2 regions of the Kitasatospora sp. NPDC127067 genome follow, and region 1 is predicted to be linked to the other one. Evidence: riboswitches for the same ligand, from Rfam matches in the RefSeq annotation. Region 1 holds a riboswitch; the other holds the start of a gene.

Region 1 (5,126 bases):
AACAGCCAGTGCGCGGACGGCGGCTTCCCCGTCTCCTTCGGCCAGGCGACCTGCACCGGCGACCCCGATGCCACCGCGCTCGCCGTCCAGGCCCTCGCCGCCACCGGCCGCACCGCCAAGGCGAACGCGGGCCTCGGCTGGCTGGCCGCGCACCAGAACACCGACGGCGGGTTCGCGGCCGCCGGGGCGACCACTTCCAACGCCAACACCACGGGCCTGGCCACCCAGGCGCTGCTGGCCGGCGGGCGCTTCGGCGCCGGCCTCAAGGGTTGGAGCCGGCTGGTGAAGTTCCAGCAGGGCTGCTCGGCCGACCCTGCCGTGCGCGGTGCGGTCGCCTACGACGCCTCCGGCTTCGACGCGGGCAACGGCGCCCGGGCCACCGCACAGGCCGTCCTCGGCCTCGCCGGCACCCCGCTGGCCACGCTCTCCGCCGCCGGGGCCCGCCCGGACGCGCCCACCCTGGCCTGCCCGGCCCCGGCCGCGTACTGAACACGCCCGAAACCAGGAGGAGTTCACCGATGAGCGATACCCTCACCCCGGCGCGCCCGGTCCGCCGTACGCTCGGCTCGGTCGCCGCGGCCGCCGCCCTCACCGCCGGTCTGCTCGGCGTCTCCGCCGTCCAGGCCCCGCAGGCTCGGGCCGCCGCTTGCGGCGGGACCACCGGCGTCACGGTCGTGGTCGACTTCACCGCTGTCGGCGGCGGCATCCAGACCGGCTGTGCGCCCGGCGACCCGGCCAGCGGCCTGGCCGCGCTGACCGGCGCCGGATTCAGCTACGCCTTCCACCCGCGCTTCCCGGGCTTCGTCTGCACCGTCAACAGCCTGCCGACGACCTGCACCAACCCCACCGGCAGCGCCTACTGGTCGTACTGGCACGCCCAGCACGGCGGCCCCTGGTCGTACAGCAGCCTCGGCGCGGGCAGCTACAACCCGGCCCCCGGCGACGTCGAGGGCTGGTCCTTCGGCGCCGGCGCCCAACCCGGCATCACCGCTCCCTGACCCGCCTGCCCGTACACGTCGACGCCCCGGCCTCCCCGACGAGGGAGGCCGGGGCACAGCGGTCGGGCGTGAGGTGCCCGCCGGCGCCGGACGAGTTTGTCGTACAGCAGTACGCTGCCGACCGCCGCAGCCGAGCACGCACGGCCGACGCGGGCGGGGTGGCGGTGAAGCCGGCGCCGGAGACGGCGCGCAGGCCGTCGACGGAGGCGTACGGGGACGGGGAGGTGTCGGTGGGCAGGCACTTGAAGCCGCCGCCGGGATTGAACTGCTGGGCGATGAGGAAGTCGACCGGGGTCTTGCTGTAGTTCCAGCCGCCGTCGTTGTGCTGGTTGGCAGGCACGGTCGCGACCGAGGCGTTCAGCAGGGACTGCGGGACGCGTTGTCCGCCGGTCCGGGTCTTGGCGCCGCCGAGGGCGAGCAGGCCGAAGACGGTCCCGTTGAAGTTCGCGGACGGGCCGTAGCAGCCGGGTTCGGCGGTCTGCCAGTAGGCGGTGAGGTCGGCCACGAGGTTGCGGGCCGGGCCGATCCGCGCGGGGTCGATGCCGGCCGCGTAGGAGTTGAGGATGCCACGCTCGTCGTCGGTGACGACCGGCGAGGTGCTCGGCCAGCTGCTCGCGGCGAGCTGGTTGCGGTAGACCAGGCGCGCGCGTCAGCTCCGGATTCGCACCGGATTCCCCCGCTCGGCCACCGCGGACGTCACCGCACCCGTGAACGGATCTACGAGGTGGCGAAAGTGACATGACGACTCGTTGACGACGACTCCGAGCACATGGTGTGATGAACCGCTTTTTAATCCTCGGCAGTCAGGGGAAGCCGGTCCGATTCCGGCGCTGACCCGCAACCGTAGACCCGCCCGCAAGGGCCGGTGAGCCGGAATGCCTGCGCCGGGGCCTTGTTCATGAGTACATGCGTCGTCGTGGACTACGACGCGGTCGCGACGGCGCCCCGTACCGGGGAGAGCCGTCGGCTGCGCCGTGGGACCCCGACGACCGATCGGGGAGTCGCCGGTGAGGGTCAGCAGCAGTCCTACGCGTCACAGAAGCAGAGAGCTGGGCTCGCTTCTGCTCACCACGGCCGTCGCAGTGGCCGCGGGAGGAACCGTCCTGCTGGGCCACCCCGGCTCCGCGGCAGCCGACCCGATCGAGCAGTGCACGGCGACGACGGGCGCGATCGTCGCCGTCGACTTCAGCCACTGGGGCGGCGGGGTCGTCCGGGGCTGTGACGCCCACCCGACGACGGGGATGAACCTGCTGCACAACGCGGGATTCACCACGACCGGCACCGAGCACGACGGGCCCGCCTTCATCTGCCGACTCGGCACCGGGACCTTCAACGGCGGTGTCCAGTACCCGACTCCGGCCGAGGAGCCGTGCGTCAACACCCCGCAGGCCACCGCGTACGGGGGCACCAGCGGGGCGCCGGACTTCACCCCGGACTCGGTCCGCGCGAAGAACGGTGGCTCCTCGGCGTCCCCTTCGCCTTCCTCGTCCCCCTCCGCGAGCGCCTCGCCGTCCGCCACGCCCCCGACCACGCCCGCCGGGAGGAAGCCCGACGCCGCGAAGGGGAGCGCCTACCTCACCGACCCGGCCCGGCTGATCGACGGTCACTACTACGAGGGGTTCCCGGCCTTCGCCGACTTCGGCCTGACCATCGACGGCGCCTACGCCCTGGCCGCCACCGGCACCGACGACGCCGCGCTGCGCCGGATCGTCGACTTCCTGGACCAGCAGGGCAAGGACGCGAGCGAGCGCACCGTCAACGACTGGACGGCCATCGGCACCGAGTACGCCGGCGGCGGGTCCATCGGCAAGGAGGCGCTGCTCGCCGAGGTCGTGGGCCGCGACCCGCGCGCCTTCGGCGGCCGCGACCTGATCGCCGCCCTCGCCGCGCTGGTGTGCACCAAGGCCGACGCGAACACCGGCTGCGCCGCCCCCGGCAACTACGTCTACGCGACCTCGGTGTTCTCCCAGGCGCTCGCCGTCATGGCCCAGCTCCGGGCCGGCGACGCCGCCGGCGCAGCCCCTGCGATCGCCTATCTGAAGGGCCTGCAGCACGCGGACGGCTCCTGGCCGAGCCTGATCCCGGCCACCGGCGACTCGGATGTGGACAGTACGGCGATGGCCGTCATGGCCCTGGCCCTGGTTCCGGGCGGCGAGGCGGCGCAGGCGGTCGACAGGGGGATCAGCTGGCTGGCCGCGCGGCAGCTTCCCGACGGCGGATTCCCCGGCGCGGCCGGAGACTCCACCAACTCGGCCGCGCTCGCGATCCAGGGCATGACGCTCCGTCAGTCGATCCACGGTGCACAGATCGCCAAGGCGCTCGACTTCCTCGCCGGGCAGCAGAACGGCGACGGCGGGTTCAACGTCGCCTCGGGCGGCCAGCAGGGCTCGGACGTCCGTGCCTCCACGCAGGTGCTCGGCGGCGCCACCGGGATCTCCTTCGGCACGCTGACCCGCAACCTCGGAGGTACGCCGACGCCGACTCCCACGGGGACACCGACCGGCACGCCCACGGGGACGCCGACCCCGACGGGCACCGGCACGCAGACGGCGACGACGTCCCCGACCTCCGTCGCGCCCGGTCCCGGTGACGGCTCGACCACCCGTCCGTCCGACGCCCCGCTCGCCGGTGGCCCGGTCGGCGGTGGCGTTCCCGCCAGTGCCGGTGCCGGTGCCGGTGCCGGGCGGTCCGGTACCGGCGGCCTTGCGGCCACGGGGAGCGAAGCACTCGCACTGACGGGGGCCGCCGGTCTGCTGACCGTGCTCGGCGCTGCGGCCGTCCTGACCGCCCGCCGTCGTACCGCCTCGGGCCCGGGGCGTCACCGGTGATCCGGCGCTTCGGTCGGCTGCCGGGCGCAGCCGCCACGACCCTGGCCGTCGCGTTCGGGAGTGTTGCCGTGGGCACCGCCCCGGCGTCCGCGGCGCCGTTGCCGATGGACCAGTGCACCACCACCTCCGGTGTCGTGCTCGCCGTGGACTTCAGCAAGTGGGGCGGCCCGCTGCTGCGTTCCTGCGGCACCACTCCCACCACCGGCTACACCCTGCTCAACCAGGGCGGCTGGAAGAGCACCGGCACGGGCCACGACGGCCCGGCCTTCATCTGCCGGATCGGCTACAGCGGGTTCCAGGGCGGCAAGCAGTACCCGACCCCGGACCAGGAGAAGTGCGTCCTGACGCCCCCGGCCACCGCCTACTGGTCGTACTGGCACGCCGACCCAGGCCAGAACACCTGGTCGTACAGCCAACTCGGCGCGATGCTCTACCAGCCGAAGCCGGGCGGCGTCGACCTGTGGATCTTCGGCGGCACCGACATCGAGGGCACCGAGGGCCGCCCGACCTTCTCGCCCGACAGTGTCCGGGCGCACGACTCCAGCCCCGGTGGGCAGCCGGCCGACCCGGGCCAGGGCACCGCGGGCGGCTCCGGCGGTGCGTCGGGCGGTTCCGGCAGCGGGTCGACGAGTGGTGGTGCAGGGACGACCGGCGGCAACGGTTCCGGCAGCGGCTCCGGCGGATCCACCGGCACGACCGGTGGCTCCGGGACCGGACGGGCCCCGGCTCCCACCAAGCCCCCGGCGGGCGGAGCCCGTCCGCCCGCGCCCGGCACGTCCCCCGGCGCGGCCGGTACCCCCGAGGACGGCATCACCCCGCCGGGTGCGCCCGAGTCGACGCCGGTACCCGCGACACCGGTACCGGTCGAGCCGCCCACCGCGCTGCCCACGGACACGCCGAGCGACCGGCCGACGGAGCAGCCCGCCGTGGCCGCGCCGACGCCCACCCCCGCCGTACCCGGCGGAGTGCTGAACGCCGACCCGGTGGCCGACGCCCCGCACGACCCCGGCTCGATGGTCCCCGCCGTGGTCGGGGTCGTCCTCGTCGTGGTGCTCGGGGTGGCCACCGCGGTCGCGGCGCGGCGGCGCCGCCGACGGGCCGAGTGATCCGGTGACCACGCTCGACAAGGCCGTCGCCGGCTCTTCCCCGCAGTCCCACCCCGGGCGGGCGGCGGGAAGCGGGCGCGCCCCGCGGAACCTGCACCCGCTGGCCTGGTGGGCCTGGGCGCTCGCCCTGGCGACGGCGGCCAGCCGCACCACCAACCCGCTGCTGCTCCTGCTCGTCCTCGCCGTGCTCGGCT
Region 2 (5,126 bases), on a different contig from region 1:
CTTCACCCGGCCGAGGTAGCTGCCGTCGCGGGTGTCGACCTTGACCTTCTCACCCTTGGTGACGAAGAGCGGCACCTGGATCTCGGCGCCGGTCTCCAGGGTGGCCGGCTTGGTGCCACCGGTGGAGCGGTCGCCCTGGACGCCCGGCTCGGTCTCGGCGATGGTCAGCTCGACCGCGGCCGGGAGCTCGATGTAGAGGACCGAGCCCTCGTTCTGCGCGACGAGGGCCTCGAAGCCCTCCAGCAGGTACTTGGCGGCGTCGCCGACGACCGACGGCTCGATGGTCAGCTGGTCGTAGGTGTCCATGTCCATGAACACGAAGTTCTCGCCGTCCTTGTACGAGAACTGCATGCCGCGCTTGTCGACGTTGGCGGTCTCGACCTTGGTGCCCGCGTTGAAGGTCTTGTCGACGACCTTGCCGGTCAGGACCTCCTTGAGCTTGGTACGCACGAAGGCCGGGCCCTTGCCGGGCTTGACGTGCTGGAACTCGACGACGGACCAGAGCTTGCCGCCCTCCAGCTTGAGGACCATGCCGTTCTTGAGATCGTTCGTGGAAGCCACGGGCGCACTAACTCCTGTATAGCTGTCAAGGAACCAAGGGATTGCGTCCTGCCTCCCACGGCCCCCGGGGGGCCGCGGTCACAGGGCGAGGAGCTCCTTGGTGGTGATGGTGAGCAGCTCGGGCCCGCCCTCTTCGAGGGGGCGCACGACGAGCGTGTCCTCGATCCGGACGCCGCCCCTGCCCGGGAGGTGGACCCCCGGACCGACGGTGACCGGCACGCGGCTGTCCAGTTTACCCATGTCCGACGGACCGAGGCGCGGCGCCTCCCGGATCTCCAGCCCGACGCCGTGGCCCACCGGGTGCGGGGAGGCCTCGGTGTGGCCGGCCGCCTCCAGGACCTGCCGCGCGGCCCGGTCGGGCACGCACTGCTCCACGCCCGGTCCGAGCGCCTCCCGCCCGGCCCGCTGGGCCCGGAAGACCAGCCGGTGCAGCTCCACCTGCCAGGGCGCGGGGGCCGCGCCGATCACGAAGGTGCGGGCGGTGGAGACGCCGTAGCCGCGGTACTGGGCGCCCATCACCACGGTCAGGAAGTCGCCCTCCTCCACCCGGCGGTCGGTGGGCTGGTGGGCGGCCTGACCGGAGTGGCTGCCGGTGCCGACCGAGACCGGGAAGGCGGCCCGGTCGGCGCCGTGGTCGATCATCCGGCGCTCCAGCTCCATCGCCAGGTGCCGCTCGGTGCGGCCGACCAGGATCGACTCCAGCAGTTCGCCCAGTGCCTGGTCGGCGATCTCGGCGGCGATCCGCAGGTCGGCGATCTCGTGCTCGTCCTTGACCACCCGCAGCCGCTCGACCGTCTGACCGAGGTCCACCAGCCGGGCCCCCTCGGTCAGACCCCCCACCGCCCGGTGCCGGGTGACGGTCAGGTCGTGCTCCTCCACCGCCAGTCCCGACACCCCGGACCGCGCGGCGACGGCCGCGACGGCCAGCGCGGAGTCCGACCCGGCCGCCACCGGCAGCCGGGTGACGTCCGGGGCGATCAGGTGCTCCCCGGAGTCGTCCGGCGGCAGGTCGTCCGGCAGCGCGAGCAGCGCCCGCTCCCTGGTCAGCAGCAGGCTCGCCCCGCAGGGCGCGCAGCCCGTCAGGTACCGCACGTTCGCCGCGCGGGTGATCAGCGCCGCATCGGCCCCGGCCGCACTGCAGTGCTCCCTCACCCGCTCCCGCCGCCCCGCGTACGCATCCGCCATGCGTCGAGCCTACGAACCCCCGGCCCGAAGCGCCCGCCGAGCACCCCCGGCAGAACCCCCAATACCCCTTGCACGCCCCCCTGCGCGACCGCGGCACCGTCCCCCTCGGACCCGCGCCCCGCCCCCCACGCAGCGTGCCACCGAGGGGCCTCGCACCCCCCGGTGGCCCCTCGGACCTCGACCGGTCGCTACGTTCCGTCACGGATCTGTCACTTCCGGTCCTGTGCGAGTGCGACCCGGTCGGCGGCCGGCGCGTCGACTTCCGCGAGGAGCGCCGACCCGGGGCGCACCCGGCCCCCGGAACGCGAACGGCGCCTCCCCACCGCGGGGAGGCGCCGTTCCGGCGTGCGCGGGCAGGCCGCTGCGCGCGGCCGGGTGGCTCAGGAGCCCTCGGGCGTCCAGCGCTTCTCGACCCCGGCGAGCTTCCAGTACCCGATCGCGATCGCCCAGACGACCACGAACAGCCCGGCGATGGCGTAGCCGACGTTGTCCAGCGAGATGTCGGCGATGAAGCCGGTGACCGGGTCGGTCAGATCGAGCTTCTCGTGCAGCACCCCGACCAGCTCGATGGTGCCGATGACGAAGGCCACCGCGATCGACAGACCGGTGATGGTCAGGTTGTAGTACACCTTCCGCACCGGGTTGGCGAAGGCCCACTGGTACGCGAAGTTCATGAACGTCCCGTCCAGGGTGTCGAACAGGCTCATCCCGGCCGCGAACAGCAGCGGCAGGCAGACGATCGCGTACCAGGGCAGCCCGGAGGCGGCGCCCGAGCCGGCCATCACCATCAGGGTGACCTCGGTCGCGGTGTCGAAGCCCAGCCCCAGCACCATGCCCACCGGGAACATCTGCCCGGGCCGGGTGATCGAACGGGTCGCCCGGTTCAGCACCCGGGCCATGAAGCCGCGCGAGTCGAGGTGCGCCTCCAGCTCCTTCTCGTCGAACTTCCCGGCCCGCATCGAGCGGAACACCCTGAGGATGCCGAGCAGCGCCGCCAGGTTGAGCGCGCCGATCAGGTAGAGGAACACGCCGGAGGTGGTCGTCCCGATCACGCCGAGCCACTTGTGGGTGGCCGACTCGTCGTCCATCAGGGTGTTCGCCAGCTGCGCGCCGCCCGCCACCAGGGCGGCCATCAGCACCACCATCGAGGAGTGCCCGAGGGCGAACCAGAAGCCCACCGAGACCGGCCGCTTGCCGTCCGCCATCAGCTTTCTGGTGGTGTTGTCGATCACCGCGATGTGGTCGGCGTCGAAGGCGTGCCGCATCCCGAGGGTGTACGCGGTGATACCCAGGCCCACCCCGAAGACCTGGGTACCGACCGCGTACTTCTCGGGTGCGACCAGGAAGATCAGCGTGCCGAAGGCCACCACGTGCATGGCCACGATCACCGCCATCAGCCCGGCGGTACGGACGGTGTCCTCGCGCCGCCACTGGAAGCTGGGCAGCGCGGAGGGGGCCGGTTCGGCCCCGGCGGCAACGGTTTCGGGCAGGGTCATCTGCGGATCACGCTCCAGCACCTCGTGGAAAACCTCGTGAGATGCCGTGGCCGGTCTCCTGGCTGACGGGACGCCCGTACCCGCCTTCCCAAGCGCGCGAGGCGCCCAGTGGCTCCATGGGTACGGACGACGTTCCTCCGCGGACGGAGGAACGACCCGATCACAGTGGCGAGGGCCGCTCCGGGCTGGGACCCCTGAGGGTCCGTCACCGGTCTTCCCGAGCACCACGGCGGGGAACACCGTAGGGGTCACGCCCCGACCCGTGCAAGGTTGCGCACCTGCGCAGGTGTCCAGGATCACAGACCGCCGCCTGCGAGAATGTCCGCATGCATCTCGTACCGGCCGACCGCGCGGGCCACCGCACCATCGACGGGCACCGGGTCTGCGAGGCCATCGCCGCGATCGGCGACCCGGCCCACGTCCGGTCCTGGGCCGAGCGGTTCTCCCTGCTCGCCGACCCCGGCCGGCTCGCCCTGCTGCTCGCCCTCCACCGGGCCGGGCCGCTCGCCGTCACCGACCTCGCGGTCGCCACCGGCATGCGCGACCCCGCCGTCTCCCAGGCCCTGCGGCTGCTCCGCACGGCCGGCGTGGTCACCGGCGACCGGGACGGACGCGTGGTGCGCTACCAGCTCGTGGACGAGGCCATGCGCCCCCTCCTCGACGAGTGCGCTGCCGGCGAACACCACGAGCCCACCGCGGCCACGGGCTGACCCACTGGCCCGGCCCCGGAACCGCGCCGCGGCCGGAGCGGATGAGTACGATCATGACGTGCCGTCCCGCCCCCACGCCTGGCCCGCCGACCGGTGGAACACCCGACCGGTCAGGGCCCGCGTGCTGGCGGTCGCCCGCACCCTCACCTCGGCCACCCGGGTCCTGGACGTCCTGACCCTGCTGAACCCGGACGGCATCGAGCGGTACTTCACCGTCAACCCCGGCTCCGCCTTCGCCGACCGCGCCCTGGACGAGTACCTGCACGGCCTGCCCGGCTTCACCGTGCTGGACTGGGAGGACGCCGTCAGCCGCCGCTTCGACCTGGCCGTCGCCTGCGCCGTCCACTCCTCCATGCACCGGCTGGACGCCCGCCTCGTCGTCCTCCCGCACGGCGTCGGCTACAACCGGCTGGTCACCGAGTCCACCGGCGACACGGTCACCGCCGCCGGTCTGTCCCGCAACGAACTCACCCACCGCGGACGGGTGTTCGTGGACGTCCTCGGCCTCTCCCACCCCGAGCAGCTGGACCGGCTGCGGGACTCCTGCCCCGAGGCGCTGGACGTCGCCCGGGTGGTCGGCGACCCCTGCTTCGACCGGATGCTCGGCAGCCGGCGCTCCCGCGACGGCTACCGCGCCGCGCTCGGTGCCACCGGCGGCCGACGGCTCGTCGTCGTCAGCTCCACCTGGAGCGAGCACTCCTTGTTCGGCCGCCGCCCGGACCTCCCCCGGCGGCTGGTCCGCCGGCTCCCCGCCGACGAGTACACGGTGGCCGTCGTCCTGCACCCCAACGTGTGGAGCCGCCACGACCCCGAAGCGCTGCTCGACGACGCCCGCCGGATGGGCCTGCGCCTGATCCCGCCCCACCAGGGCTGGCAGGCCGCGCTCGTCGCCGCCGACTGCGTGATCGGCGACCACGGATCGGTCACCGTCTACGGCGCCGCCCTGAACCACCGCACCCTGCTCGTCGCCACCGGCGCCGCCGAACTCGACCCCCGCTCCCCCGGCTACGCCTTCGGCCAGGCAGCGCCCGTCCTCGACCCGGACGGGGACCTCGCCGCCCAGGTCGAACAGGCCCTCGCCCGGGACCCGGCCGACCTGAGCGCGATCACCGACCGCTCGCTCGCCCACCCCGGCGAATCCGCCCGGCTGCTGCGCCCGCTGCTGCACTCCTTC

What was found. A riboswitch is a leader RNA that binds a small molecule or an ion and turns the genes downstream of it on or off. The one in region 1 is predicted to bind cobalamin.
Region 2: linked by a shared signal. The riboswitch ahead of ACFWJ4_RS12780 (HoxN/HupN/NixA family nickel/cobalt transporter) and the one ahead of ACFWJ4_RS29420 (prenyltransferase/squalene oxidase repeat-containing protein) in region 1 are both predicted to bind cobalamin.

What each region holds. Positions count from the first base shown of each region.
Region 1 covers NZ_JBHXEM010000092.1:25,601-30,726, forward strand. The annotation lists gene ACFWJ4_RS29405 (peptidase) at 1-489, shown strand, start outside; gene ACFWJ4_RS29410 (flagellar hook-length control protein FliK) at 519-998, shown strand; partial or broken gene ACFWJ4_RS29415 (hypothetical protein) at 1,150-1,644, opposite strand; cobalamin riboswitch at 1,759-1,900, shown strand; gene ACFWJ4_RS29420 (prenyltransferase/squalene oxidase repeat-containing protein) at 2,081-3,826, shown strand; gene ACFWJ4_RS29425 (hypothetical protein) at 3,895-4,932, shown strand; gene ACFWJ4_RS29430 (CbiQ family ECF transporter T component) at 5,024-5,126, shown strand, end outside.
Region 2 covers NZ_JBHXEM010000023.1:5,051-10,176, reverse strand. The annotation lists gene efp (elongation factor P) at 1-561, opposite strand, end outside; gene ACFWJ4_RS12785 (M24 family metallopeptidase) at 640-1,746, opposite strand; gene ACFWJ4_RS12780 (HoxN/HupN/NixA family nickel/cobalt transporter) at 2,127-3,242, opposite strand; cobalamin riboswitch at 3,273-3,486, opposite strand; gene ACFWJ4_RS12775 (metalloregulator ArsR/SmtB family transcription factor) at 3,569-3,952, shown strand; gene ACFWJ4_RS12770 (hypothetical protein) at 4,011-5,126, shown strand, end outside.